4 regions of the Bacillus sp. JJ1566 genome follow, and region 4 is predicted to be linked to each of the others. Evidence: riboswitches for the same ligand, from Rfam matches in the RefSeq annotation. Region 4 holds a riboswitch; each other region holds the start of a gene.
The links. A riboswitch is a leader RNA that binds a small molecule or an ion and turns the genes downstream of it on or off. The one in region 4 is predicted to bind thiamine pyrophosphate.
Positions count from the first base shown of each region.

Region 1: linked by a shared signal. The riboswitch ahead of thiT (energy-coupled thiamine transporter ThiT) and the one ahead of V7112_RS06505 (3-oxoacyl-ACP reductase) in region 4 are both predicted to bind thiamine pyrophosphate.
Region 2: linked by a shared signal. The riboswitch ahead of thiM (hydroxyethylthiazole kinase) and the one ahead of V7112_RS06505 (3-oxoacyl-ACP reductase) in region 4 are both predicted to bind thiamine pyrophosphate.
Region 3: linked by a shared signal. The riboswitch ahead of tenA (thiaminase II) and the one ahead of V7112_RS06505 (3-oxoacyl-ACP reductase) in region 4 are both predicted to bind thiamine pyrophosphate.

Region 1 covers NZ_JBALOP010000030.1:17,023-20,115, forward strand. The annotation lists gene ssb (single-stranded DNA-binding protein) at 1-547, shown strand, start outside; gene rpsR (30S ribosomal protein S18) at 597-836, shown strand; gene thiT (energy-coupled thiamine transporter ThiT) at 936-1,505, opposite strand; TPP riboswitch at 1,581-1,683, opposite strand; gene V7112_RS13290 (YybS family protein) at 2,021-2,950, shown strand; gene V7112_RS13295 (DHH family phosphoesterase) at 2,978-3,093, shown strand, end outside.
Region 2 covers NZ_JBALOP010000054.1:2,560-5,652, forward strand. The annotation lists gene V7112_RS19175 (HAAS signaling domain-containing protein) at 1-960, opposite strand, end outside; gene V7112_RS19180 (PadR family transcriptional regulator) at 947-1,294, opposite strand; TPP riboswitch at 1,435-1,545, shown strand; gene thiM (hydroxyethylthiazole kinase) at 1,608-2,432, shown strand; gene thiE (thiamine phosphate synthase) at 2,419-3,069, shown strand; gene thiD (bifunctional hydroxymethylpyrimidine kinase/phosphomethylpyrimidine kinase) at 3,066-3,093, shown strand, end outside.
Region 3 covers NZ_JBALOP010000025.1:194,784-197,876, forward strand. The annotation lists gene V7112_RS11650 (excinuclease ABC subunit UvrA) at 1-701, shown strand, start outside; gene trmL (tRNA (uridine(34)/cytosine(34)/5-carboxymethylaminomethyluridine(34)-2'-O)-methyltransferase TrmL) at 761-1,231, shown strand; TPP riboswitch at 1,306-1,406, shown strand; gene tenA (thiaminase II) at 1,499-2,182, shown strand; gene V7112_RS11665 (NAD(P)-dependent oxidoreductase) at 2,221-2,496, shown strand; gene V7112_RS11670 (hypothetical protein) at 2,552-3,093, opposite strand, start outside.
Region 4 covers NZ_JBALOP010000013.1:25,245-28,337, forward strand. The annotation lists gene V7112_RS06495 (Na+/H+ antiporter NhaC family protein) at 1-148, shown strand, start outside; gene thiW (energy coupling factor transporter S component ThiW) at 186-689, opposite strand; gene V7112_RS06505 (3-oxoacyl-ACP reductase) at 710-1,471, opposite strand; TPP riboswitch at 1,563-1,669, opposite strand; gene V7112_RS06510 (DNA alkylation repair protein) at 1,749-2,411, opposite strand; gene V7112_RS06515 (hypothetical protein) at 2,528-2,659, opposite strand; gene V7112_RS06520 (hypothetical protein) at 2,824-2,967, shown strand; gene V7112_RS06525 (RlpA-like double-psi beta-barrel domain-containing protein) at 3,011-3,093, opposite strand, start outside.

The DNA.
Region 1 (3,093 bases), on a different contig from region 4:
CGTTGGGAGACTTACAAAGGATCCTGAATTACGATATACCCCAAGTGGAGTTGCAGTTGCAACCTTTACACTTGCAGTGAATCGAACATTTACGAATCAGTCAGGCGAACGTGAAGCTGACTTCATTAATTGCGTCATATGGCGCCGACCAGCCGAAAATGTGGCAAACTTCCTAAAGAAAGGAAGCTTAGCAGGCGTCGATGGTCGTCTTCAAACAAGAAATTATGAAGGTCAGGATGGCAAACGCGTATATGTTACTGAGGTTGTAGCGGAAAGTGTTCAGTTCCTTGAACCTAGAAATGCGAATGACCAACAGCGCAGCGGTGGAGGTAACTTTGGTGGAAACCAAGGCGGAGGCTATGGTGGCAATCAAGGTGGCTATGGTGGCAACCAGGGTGGAAATCAAGGCGGTGGCCAAGGTGGATACTCTCCATTTGGACAGAGTCAGAACCCAAATCAAAACCAAGGACCTACAAGAGTAGACCAAGATCCATTTGCAAATGATGGACAGCCTATCGATATTTCAGATGACGATCTACCGTTCTAACTTGTAAGTGAATCGTATAAATTAAAACTTAAAAAAGGAGGGAAAATCGATGGCAGGCGGACGTAAAGGTGGACGTGCAAAGCGTCGTAAAGTGTGTTACTTCACAGCTAATGGAATTACACACATCGATTACAAAGAAGTAGATTTACTTAAAAAATTCGTTTCTGAGCGTGGTAAAATTTTACCTCGTCGTGTAACAGGTACAAGCGCAAAATACCAACGTAAATTAACTGTTGCTATTAAACGTGCTCGTCAAATGGCATTATTACCATATGTATCTGGTGAATAATAAAGAAAAGCGATGATCGTCACAATGCGGTCATCGCTTTTTTTCTTTATTTTTATTAAGGGAACCAAGAGAATCGTCCCTATGGTTCCTATTGTGTAATTACATAGTTTGTTTTTGAATAAAAAAACGAGGTGAAGCGACGATGAGTAAAACCAAAACTACAGAGCATGAAATAAAGGAACCTAGCATCGCAATACTGTTAAATGTGAAGGAGTAAAACACAGGGTCCATTCCTTCTGGTGCGTACATGCCCCAGTATATGAATCCTGCAAGAAAATGCCAAAAGTAACGTGCTACACTTCCTACAAATATTGCGAAGACAATAATACCTATACCTAAGCCCTTTTTATTATTATTTAAAGCTTTTTGAACTGGATTTTTAAGTAAACCAGCAAAGCCTATAAAAGGAAAAGCAATAACAAACTCAATAAAACCTTGTAATGGATGAATAATTTGAGGATCAAATACAAGCTGTAATAATCCCCAAATTAATCCCGAAAGAAATCCTGTTTTGAATCCCCATCTTAAAGAAATGATAAAAACGGGAACCATTGCAAAAGAAATAGATATTGTAGCGATTTTAATAGACGGTACAAACATGTCTAACGCTAGTGCTAATACTGCAAAAATAGCTGCTTCAATCATTGGTTGTAATTTAGTACTTCTCATAAAAAAAATCCCCCTTGAAGTATGTTTTAATAATAACGTACCCCAAAGGAGAACAACTTTAATAAAAGTATATGTTCTCAAGTATCTCCACATTCCTACGCTAGTATTAACTAACAGGTTCGAAGGGTCTGAACTCTTAACGTTCACTCTCAGCAAAATTGCTCCCCTTGTGGTTACGTTTTACTTATAATTACTATCATAATAGAAAATAGGGAAAAGTAAAACAAAAAGTTTCTGCACAGAGGAACTTTGACTAAAGACTGATACGTCCCGTGTCAAATGTCAAGTCACCACATCCTGTGGAAGTCAAAGGTTGAAGACTTTCTAGTAAAACTTTAAAATAGAAGGTGATTTAAAAAAAGTTTGTGTTTTTAATGTCTAGCGCAAGGCGCCATCGGCTCGAGGTCATAAGCCAATCGCTTCGGAAGGTAAAATACACCTTCTGTCAGCGCTCGTCTTATGCTTGCGCCGATAAGCGAGCGCCTTGCGCTTTTCTAAAAAGTTGAGGTGAAAAGGTGAAAAAAGCAAAAATTATAACAGAAGGGGCTATGTTATTAGCAATATATAGTGTACTGTTACTACTTACTTTATATGTCCCACTACTTGGAATCGTGCTTTCATTCCTTTTGCCCATTCCATTTATCCTGTTTACGGTGAAATATAGGGTAAAGCAGTCAATGCTATTTATTCTAATTGCCTTTTTATTATCGGGGCTATTAGGCTCTGTCTTTGGGATCATACATACGATTATGTTTGGAATTTCAGGAATTTTACTTGGTGAATTAATTAACCGTGGAAGAAGTGGAATTGAGTTATTTTTAGGTTCCTGTTTATCGTATTTGTTTTCAATCGTGCTGCTGTATGTAACAGCGGTTTTGATACTACAAATTGATGTCTATGACCTAATCCGTGAAAGCTCACGGGAATCTTTTGCAATGGCTGAGAGTATAATGAGGGCAACAGGGGGCGAAGTGAATACGGAGGCCATTGCGCAACTAGAAGAGTCGATTGAGATGATGCAATACATGATCCCAAGCATGTTTGTTTTAATTGCAATGGTTTTAGCTTTTGTAACAGTTGTAGCAATGAAACCGGTGCTTGTTCGACTTCAGGTGAAAATGAATCCATTCCCACCGTTTCGTGAGATTTCGTTTCCTAAGAGTATTTTATGGTATTATTTACTGATTTTACTTTTTAGCTTTGTTGAACTGGAAAAGGGCACGTTTGGGTATACTGCCTTTTTAAATCTCTTTTTTGTTTTGCAGTGGTTTATGGTGATTCAAGGCTTGTCTTTCATTTATTATTTCTGTCATCAAAAAGGAATCACAAAGGCCGTGCCAATTGTACTAACAATCTTAACACCATTTCTCCTTTATATTATTCGAATCTTAGGTATAATTGACTTAGGATTCCAACTGCGAAATCGAATTAATGGAAAGAAGTAAAACAAAGCTTTAGGAGCTGAAAATTACATGCCAGACTTTTATAAAAGGAAGTTATTTCGCTATCCTATCTATGCATTGCTTGTGATAACAAGTGTTTTTAGTGCAGTTCTCATTTTTTATCATTGGATGATTGGGTTAGCATG
Region 2 (3,093 bases), on a different contig from region 4:
GATGGCTGCAGAAACGATGAATGAGATGAGTAAAGTTGCAATGAACCATGTTTTAAATTGGTGATCCTGAGTGTCAAATAGGTTTGTCATCTGCTTGATAAAGTTTTGGTTTAAGATATTGGGATTTATGAAGATTACGATGAATACAAGGGTTGAAAAGACTTGAAGGACCGTATTGTAAATAGCCATTCTTTTCGTCCATTGTCCTTTGATAAATTTATATAGGGTCAATCCGATTTCAAAACCAATCACAACTAGAACAATCGGCCAAAATCTAAGCAATAACTCTTGATTTAAAGCGGGAGTTACAAATTCGAGACCATCATTTTCGCCTTTATAGATACCTAGAAGTTGATTGGCATAAAAATATAGGGTTGCCCAGATTGCAGTCCATAATAGAGCACCAAATACTTCACATTTTGAAATCGCCTTTTTCTTTGGGATATAGGTGATATTTTTTAAATCATCCGGAGTCCATTTTTTTAGGCCGGTGGTTAGTCGCTGATCATCTTTTCCTTTATCCATTCTTTCAATAATGGCGAACACTAGTGTAAACCAAAAGAATGTTTGCATCGAAACGTCAATCATTCTCCAAATCCCCAAACCAATTAAGTCCAACACCACATTAATGACGGCTTCTTCCCCTTGATACCCGATAAAAAATTCGGCAACCACGGAGATGAGTGCAACTACAGCGGCAATCGGTACAATCATTTTGAGTAAGCTTACATACACGTCAAAATAACGTGGACCAATAAGGTGCATGGGTCGGTCGCGATAATTATTAGCTAATTTTACAGGACTTCCTAATTTCTCTAGTACAGTTTTTACATCTTCTTCGTTGTAATCATCAGGCAACATATCCTCAATGGTCGACCGTAGTTCAAGTGCGATATCTTCACGCATTTTTTCAGGAAGTCGTCTCGTAACCTCCTTAATGTAGATGTCAAACAGATTCATAATCTTCCTCTCCCTCTAAAAGTCTGTATAGCTCTTTTGAATTTTGAATCCATTCCTTTTTTAGCTGTAGAAAGATCTCGAGCCCGTATTCACTTAATACATAGTACTTACGGGGTCTGCTTTCAGTTGTATCCCAGCTGCTTGTCACCAATTCTTGTTTTTCCAGTCGTCGAAGCAAGGGATATAAGGTGCTTTGGTCAATTGAAATTCCAGAACCCTCTAATAATTGAACAAGAGAATAACCATATTGTGGGGTTCGTAATTGACTTAAAACTGCTAGTGTCAACGTTCCTCTTCTAAGCTCTGTCATTAATGAGTTTAATAAGTTACTCATTCACCCACCTCATTTTTAATTACTATATGTCATACAGTATTTAGTCTATACTATGTGTCGTACACTATTGTTGTTCCGAAAGCAATGACCCATTTTAAAATAATGACAGAATTTTTTCGTATGGTATAATAAAGACAATTAAATATGAGTAGGGGAGCTCACACATGTGGGCTGAGAGTAAGCGAAATGTAGCTTAGACCCTTTAACCTGATTTGGATAATGCCAACGTAGGGAATTTGTGTAAGTATGTGCGTTCATGCGGTATATCTATTTTAGGTATACCGCATTTTTATTTTGGATAGGAGGATGAAGGATGTTTGAAAAGATTTTAGCTAATGTTAAGGAAAAAACACCGCTTGTACATAATATTACAAACTATGTGACGGTGAATGACGTTGCAAATATTGTTCTTGCTTGTGGGGGTTCACCAATTATGGCGGATGATCCTAAGGAAGTGGCAGATATTACAAGCATTTGTAACGCTCTTGTCATCAATATTGGAACATTAAACGAGCGTACGATTGAATCCATGATTTTAGCAGGAAAAGCTGCAAATAAAATAGGGAACCCGGTTATTTTAGACCCAGTTGGGGCGGGGGCATCAAGCTTACGAACCAATACGGTTTATCTCCTTTTAAAAGAAGTTGAGTTTGCTGTTATCAGAGGAAATTTATCAGAAATAAAGACCGTACATGCTGGCAGTGGAAATACAAAAGGTGTCGATGCAGCAGCAGAAGATGTCATCAACGAAGGAAATATCGCTGAAATGGTTCAATTTGCAAAAGAGGTAAGCAATCAGACAGGTGCCGTTATTGCTATCACGGGCGCGATTGATATCGTTGCAAATCAGGATGAAGCTTTTATAATCCGCAATGGCCACCCAATGATGTCAAAAATTACTGGAACCGGGTGCATGCTTTCAGCAGTTGTAGCTGCTTATTGTGGGGCAAACCCTCAGGACATGTTAAAAGGCACGGCCGCTGCGGTTAGTGCGATGGGGTTATGCGGTGAATTGGCATATCAAAAAGTAGAAAAATTAAATGAAGGAACGTCATCACTGCGCACGTATTTGATTGATGCGATGAGCAACTTAGACTTTATACAACTACAAGGTGGGATGAACATTGAAAATCGATAAAAATGCAATGCTTTTATACGCAGTAACCGATCGTGCTTGGACAGGCAATCAGACATTAGTTGAACAAGTAGAAGCTGCACTAAAGGGTGGAATTACGTTCCTACAGCTTAGAGAAAAAAATCTTGGATATGATGAATTTTTACAGGAAGCCATTGAACTTAAGATGCTAACCGCGTTCTATGATGTTCCATTTGTAATTAACGACAATGTCGAGATCGCACTAGCGTGTGATGCAGATGGCGTGCATGTTGGGCAAGAGGATATGTCGGTTGAAAAGGTCCGCGAATTGATTGGAACAGATAAAATTCTTGGTGTGTCTGCACAAAATGTGGAACAGGCTATTGCCGCTGAAAAAGCTGGAGCCGATTATCTTGGGATTGGTTCTGTTTTTCCAACAAGCACAAAGTCGGATGCAAAACCGATGGCATTTGAAACTGTTCAAGAAATATGTAAAAGCGTATCAATTCCAATTGTTGCAATTGGCGGAATTACAAAAGGGAATATTTTAGAGTTAGCGGGTAGCGGGGTGGACGGAGTAGCCGTTGTATCGGCAATCTTTGCGCAGTCAACTATCACCGCTGCAACCGCAGAATTAAAAGAACTTGCAACTGAAATGGTAAGGAGTGACAGAACATGAAAAAGGTACTGACAATTGCTGGCT
Region 3 (3,093 bases), on a different contig from region 4:
ACGGTAATATACGTTCCAATCCAGCAACCTTTTCGGGTATTATGAATTCGATTCGAAAAGCTTTTTCTGATGCGAATAATGTGGAGAGTGGGTTATTTAGCTATAACTCTAAAGGGGCCTGTGAAAAATGTGGTGGAACAGGAACGGTAGAGCTTAATCTATCGTTTATGGATAAAATGGAAATGGAATGTAGCGAATGTCATGGCGATCGTTATAGACAGGAAGTGCTCCAATACCTCTATAAAGATAAAAACATAGTAGACATCATGGAAATGTCTGTGGCAGAAGCTGTGGAATTTTTTGAAGCAAAAGACATCCAGCGACAGCTAAAAAGTATGGCAACAGTCGGACTTGGATACATCTCATTAGGACAACCACTAAACACATTATCCGGTGGGGAAAGTCAAAGACTAAAACTTGCAAAAGAGCTAAACAAGAAGGGAAATATCTATATTTTAGATGAGCCAACAACTGGATTGCATCTATCAGATGTCTCCAATATTCTACTGATCATCGATAAATTAGTAGAAAAGGGTAACACAGTTATTGTCATTGAACATAACCTCGACGTCATTCGAAATAGTGATTGGATCATTGACCTAGGTCCAGATGGCGGTTCTGGTGGTGGAGAAATTTTATATGAAGGTCCACCAGCGGGTCTTAAGAATTGTGAACAATCTATAACTGCGAAGTATATCTAAATAGGTGTCTGTTCCTATGTTGGGGCAGACACCCTTTATAAAGTAAGGAGTGACCATTTGTGGCAATACATGTTGTACTATATCAACCGGATATACCTGCTAATACTGGAAATATTGCACTTACTTGTGCCGCAACGGATACAGCATTGCATTTAATTCGACCGCTGGGCTTTTCAACAGATGAAGAAATGATCAAACGAGCAGGTTTCGATTTCTGGCATTCTGTAGACATCAGGTATTATGACTCATTGGATGACTTTTTTTCGAAAAATCAAGGTGAGTTTTACTTTATTGAGACGTTTGGTGAAAAAACACATTCAGCCTTTGATTTCAGTGATGTAACAAAGGAGCATTATTTTATGTTTGGAAAAGAAACAACTGGTTTACCAAAAGAATTACTAGAAAATAATAAAAACCACTTTTTGAGAATACCGATGAATAACCATGTTCGTTCCCTTAACCTTTCGAATACAGCTGCAATATTGGTGTATGAGGCATTACGACAGCAGGGATATTCCCATTTAAAATAGGGACAGGTCCTTTGTCCTGCTTGCCTTTTCTAACCTGCTATGTTTAACTAGTATCTAGTAACTTAATAATCTAACAATTCGACTAGGGGAGCATGTAAGTGCTGAGAGATAGAAATATCGACCCTTTGAACCTGATCTAGGTAACACTAGCGTAGGGAAGTGGAGTTGGTATTTTTCGTGTAAACGAATAAATTTTGCCGAACCCATTTCTAGTCACTAGTGATGGTTTTTTTTTTCTCACCCTGATGTCAAAAGGAGAAAGGGGAAATGAAAGTGAGCAGACTATTTACAGATCGTTTGTGGAACCGAGTAGAGCCGATTTGGAATTCCTATTTGGAGCATCCATTTGTAAAAGGAATTGGCGAGGGCTGGTTAGAAAAGGAGAAATTTAAGCATTATATGAAGCAGGATTATGTGTATCTGATTGAGTATAGCCGCCTATTTGCGTTAGGGAGTGCAAAGGCCCCTGATTTAAAAACGATGTCCGTTTTTGCAAATCTTTTGCATGGCACTCTCGAGATAGAAATGGATCTTCACCGCCAATATGCCGCAAGATTCGATATCTCTCATGAAGAGCTTGAAGCAACCAAGCCCGCATCAACTACCACATCATACACAAGCTATATGCTGAACGTTGCCCAACTCGGGGGTGTTGAAAATGTTGTCGCAGCTGTCCTTGCCTGTGCATGGAGCTATAATTTTATTGGGAAAGAATTGGCAACATGGCCAGGTGCCAAGGAACATGAATTCTATGGTGATTGGGTGAAGATGTATTCATCCGATGAATTTACAGTGTTAGCGGAAGATTGTATAAACCTAATCAATGAAATCGCAAGCGAAAAACCAGAACGAGATTTAGCAGTACTGGAAGAAATTGTTGTCAAAACAAGCCTGTTTGAATACATGTTCTGGGATATGGCGGAAAACATAGAGGAATGGCCAAGCATATGATTAATAAACAAACAATCGCAAAGATGAAGGATTCAGTTATGATAGTTAACACTTCGAGAGGACCTATCATTCATACGGAATCATTAATTAAAGGGTTACAAAACTCAAAGATTCTTGCTGCTGGTCTTGATGTAATAGAAGATGAACCTGTAACTAAAGAAAATAAAATTCTAGAGTTTGAAAATGTTATCTTAACTCCGCACGTTTCATTTAAAACAGAGGAATCAACCAGAGAACTTCATAGACGTGTTGCGGAAACGGCATGTAAAGTTCTTAACGGTGAATTACCTAACAATATCCTAAATAGAAGTTAATAGAAAAAGAAAGAGATAGAACAAGTAAGTTCCTTAATCTCTTTCTTTCGTTTTACTAGCGGACAAGTTTTCTGATAAACATCCCTATAATGAGTGTAATGAAAATTAGACCTATTATTCCTTCCTGACCTTCCATAAATCTTAAATAGACAATATTATATAAACTTTCTCCAATGTTAAAGAATCTTCCGATAGATAGATTGATTGAATTATATAGGGACTCTTGTAATGATGTTGATGGATTCGTATGTTCTCCACCTATAGAGTAGATGCCAGTATAGAGTAAGATAATAGCAATGGACGTTAGTATTGGGTTTAAAAGCTTAACTCCCCATCCTCCCATATAACCATAAAAAACTGCTTTCGAAATGGCACCTAATTTACTAAATAGATTTTTCTTGCTCAGTTGTTCTTTTATTCGGGCAAAACGCATTAGGTAAAAGACTGTATCCGCTTCATCGTACCTGTGATCCTCCTGAAAGGAATGGATAAATACGATTAGTGACTCACTGACCCTCGACCAAAGAACCGTTTCTGACTCTAGATGATTCCCGTTTTCACGTCGTTTAAAGAGAGGACCTATTAGTTTCTTATCTT
Region 4 (3,093 bases):
AACCTCTCCACTTGGTGACACGACGATTACAACAGCATCGATTTTAGATATGGATTTAGTCGATTATGCTCAATATAAATTAAAGGTTTCAGCGATTGGTGGCGTAATTGCAATTGTGCTCTATATTATCGGTGGTTTATTTATCTAAAAAAGACTAAACAACAATCTGTTTAGTCTTTTTACTTTTAGAAGTTTCGTTCTTGATAAGTTTTAAAAGCTGGGTTTTTTAATACGATTCCAACAATTATAAATCCAAAGATGGAACCTGCAATTGAGCTAAAAATAAAAGACGGTACGAAACCGAAAAGGGCGGCATCCTGGCCCATAAAGAGTGTGGCGATTGGATAACAAGCCATTGCACCCAATAACCCGGTTCCGAAAATTTCACCAGTCATCGCCATTGAAGCTTTCTTCGTTTTTGAATATAATAATGCTGCTAAAAATGCCCCAATCATACTGCCCGGAAATGCGAATAACGAACCCGTTCCAAGCATATTTCGAAGTAATGATACTGAAAAAGCTTGAAGAACGGCATATGCAGGGCCAAGGATTACTGCAGAAAGTACATTAATAAAATGCTGCATTGGAAAAACCTTTGTGAATCCAATTGGTATTGCAAACAAATGGCTTGTAACTGTTCCAATCGCAACAAACATTGCTGTAATAGTCAATTTTAATGTTTTACTCATAATGAATCCCCCTTAAAGATTTAGTCCATTACTAATCCGCCGTCAACGACAAGATTCTGCCCTGTTACACCTTTGCTCCAAGGAGATGCAAAGAAAAGAACTGCTTTTGCAACATCCCCTGGTGTCGTGACTTTTTGAAGTGGAGTAGAATCCTTAATTAATTGGAAAACTTCTTCAGAAGTGGCAGAACTCGCATCGGTTGTTTGAAGTAATCCTCCTGAAATCATGTTAACGTTAATGCCGTATGCACCAAGATCTTTTGCCATGTTTCGTGTGAATCCTAGTAGTGCCGCCTTACTTGTGTTGTAATCGTGATAAGCAACGACTGGATTTTGAAAAAGATTTGTGCCAATGGTCACAATGCGTCCAAAGCCTAGTTCCTTCATATCACTAACCGCAGCCTGGGTCGTATGTAAAGCTCCTCGGATTGCACCTTCAAGCTGTGCATGATAATCCTCCCAAGAAATATCTTCTGCGTTTTTTCTTGCGATGGGGTCAAATCGGAAATTAATTAAGGCATTATTTACAACTGTTGTGATAGGTTGGTCAAAATATTTTTTCGCTTCAGCAAATAAGTGTTGTACCTGTTCCCGATTCCGCACATCTGCATGAATGGCAATCGCATTTTCACCAATTTCGTCTTTTAAAGAATGAGCTTTTTCTTCACTATTGAAATAATTAATAACCACTTTCGCTCCTTCATTAGCAACTGCTTTTACAATTTCACTCCCTAACCCACGTGCGCCGCCTGTAACGAGAATAACCTGATTCTGAAGTTTCATTCTAGTAGCCTCCTATTATGATAGATAAGAAAAACGCAAAAAAGCCAGATCCACATGAATGGACCTGGCTTAAGTAGTAAGAAAAAAATGGAAGTTTTCCACTCTACTTTCCTCCGCCGGTATTACCCGGATCAGGTCCAAAGGGTTAAAAAACGTCCGTTTTTCTCTCAGCCCAATCGGGCACCCCTAGTAGTTTGCGAATATTCTTTCTTTAAGCATAGTATGTTTACACAAAAATGTAAAGGTATTTGATGCTTTTAAAGTGTGAGCCCTGGCTTTAAATATATTTACTACCTTCTCTGACACTAAGTTTCGACAATGTGTTTTCTTTTATAAATTGACGAACTGAATCTGGATTCGTCTTTGAATACTCACGTAAGGACCAGCCGATTGCTTTTTGGATGAAAAATTCCTTACTATCTGCATTGGCTTTTATGTATTTGTAAAGGAATCTTTCATTTGTTTCTTCCTTATATTTTAGTTGAAACAGAATCGATGAGCGTTTCAGCCATAAGTTGTCACCGAATGCCCATTTTTCAATCTTCTTTTCTATGATGCTTGGTGTTTCCTTTGCGATCTTTCCTACTAAATGTGGTGCAATTATATCGACCGTATCCCACCAAGATTTTGTAGTAATAAGAATTTCAATAAATTCCAAGTGGAAGATATTTAGTTTCTTGATGGACTTGACTAAGCAGTCCTGTGCCGCATATTGGTATTCTCGTTCATCTTTCATCCATAATTGTTTTACTAGTTCAAGATCAATTTCCAGCTTTAAAATACCTGTTTCTTTATAAAAATCGCGCATTAATTCTCTTCTTAACGGTGATTTTATTCCAAGGAATGGGAACAGATTTCTCATATATTTCTGCATCGGAACTGCATTTTCATCATTCCGATTTTTTTCAAATAATTCAACGAGATTGTTTAATTCGTTCATGTCATGCTCCCTTATTACGTTTCCTTTATTGTACTTCATATCCTTTTTTAAGCAAAATGAAAAATACCACCTTTTCTATGTATGAATACGTACGAAAAGATGGTATTTTGATTTTCCTACTGCATTTTAATAGGAGTTACGACTGCAAATAGGTTTTCTGTTGGATTGTTTAGGTTGACTTCGATTACTTTGTACCCATCCTTGTCCTTGTAATCATTTGTAACTGGTGTTTTAATCTCGTTGCTCATTGTTTTGTACTTCCCTTCTAACTGTTTTCTCACACAATAAGTAGTATATGAAGGGCAACCAAAAATGTGCTTACTTTTTATAAAAAAATTTCAATATGAGTATCATGTGTAAAAAGAACCTTAAAAAGCCATATTAGTATTATAAATGGGAAAGGATGGAAGTTATGAAGGAAGATCAACATTTAAAAAATCAAGTTCTTTATATCACAAATCCTGCTTACGATGCTTTACAATCAGAAAATCTTCTTGAGTCAAATGATGCAGAAATTCATCGCGAAAACTTCGTTCAATCGGATTTAGAAAAATAAGTAGAAAAAGGAGGACAATTCTGACATTGTTCTCCTACTTTTTTTAATCGATTGGTGTAATTTCTACATTTAAAACGCCGACACTCGGGGATGCACCTAAAGCTTCGAACGCTTTACGGTGAAGAT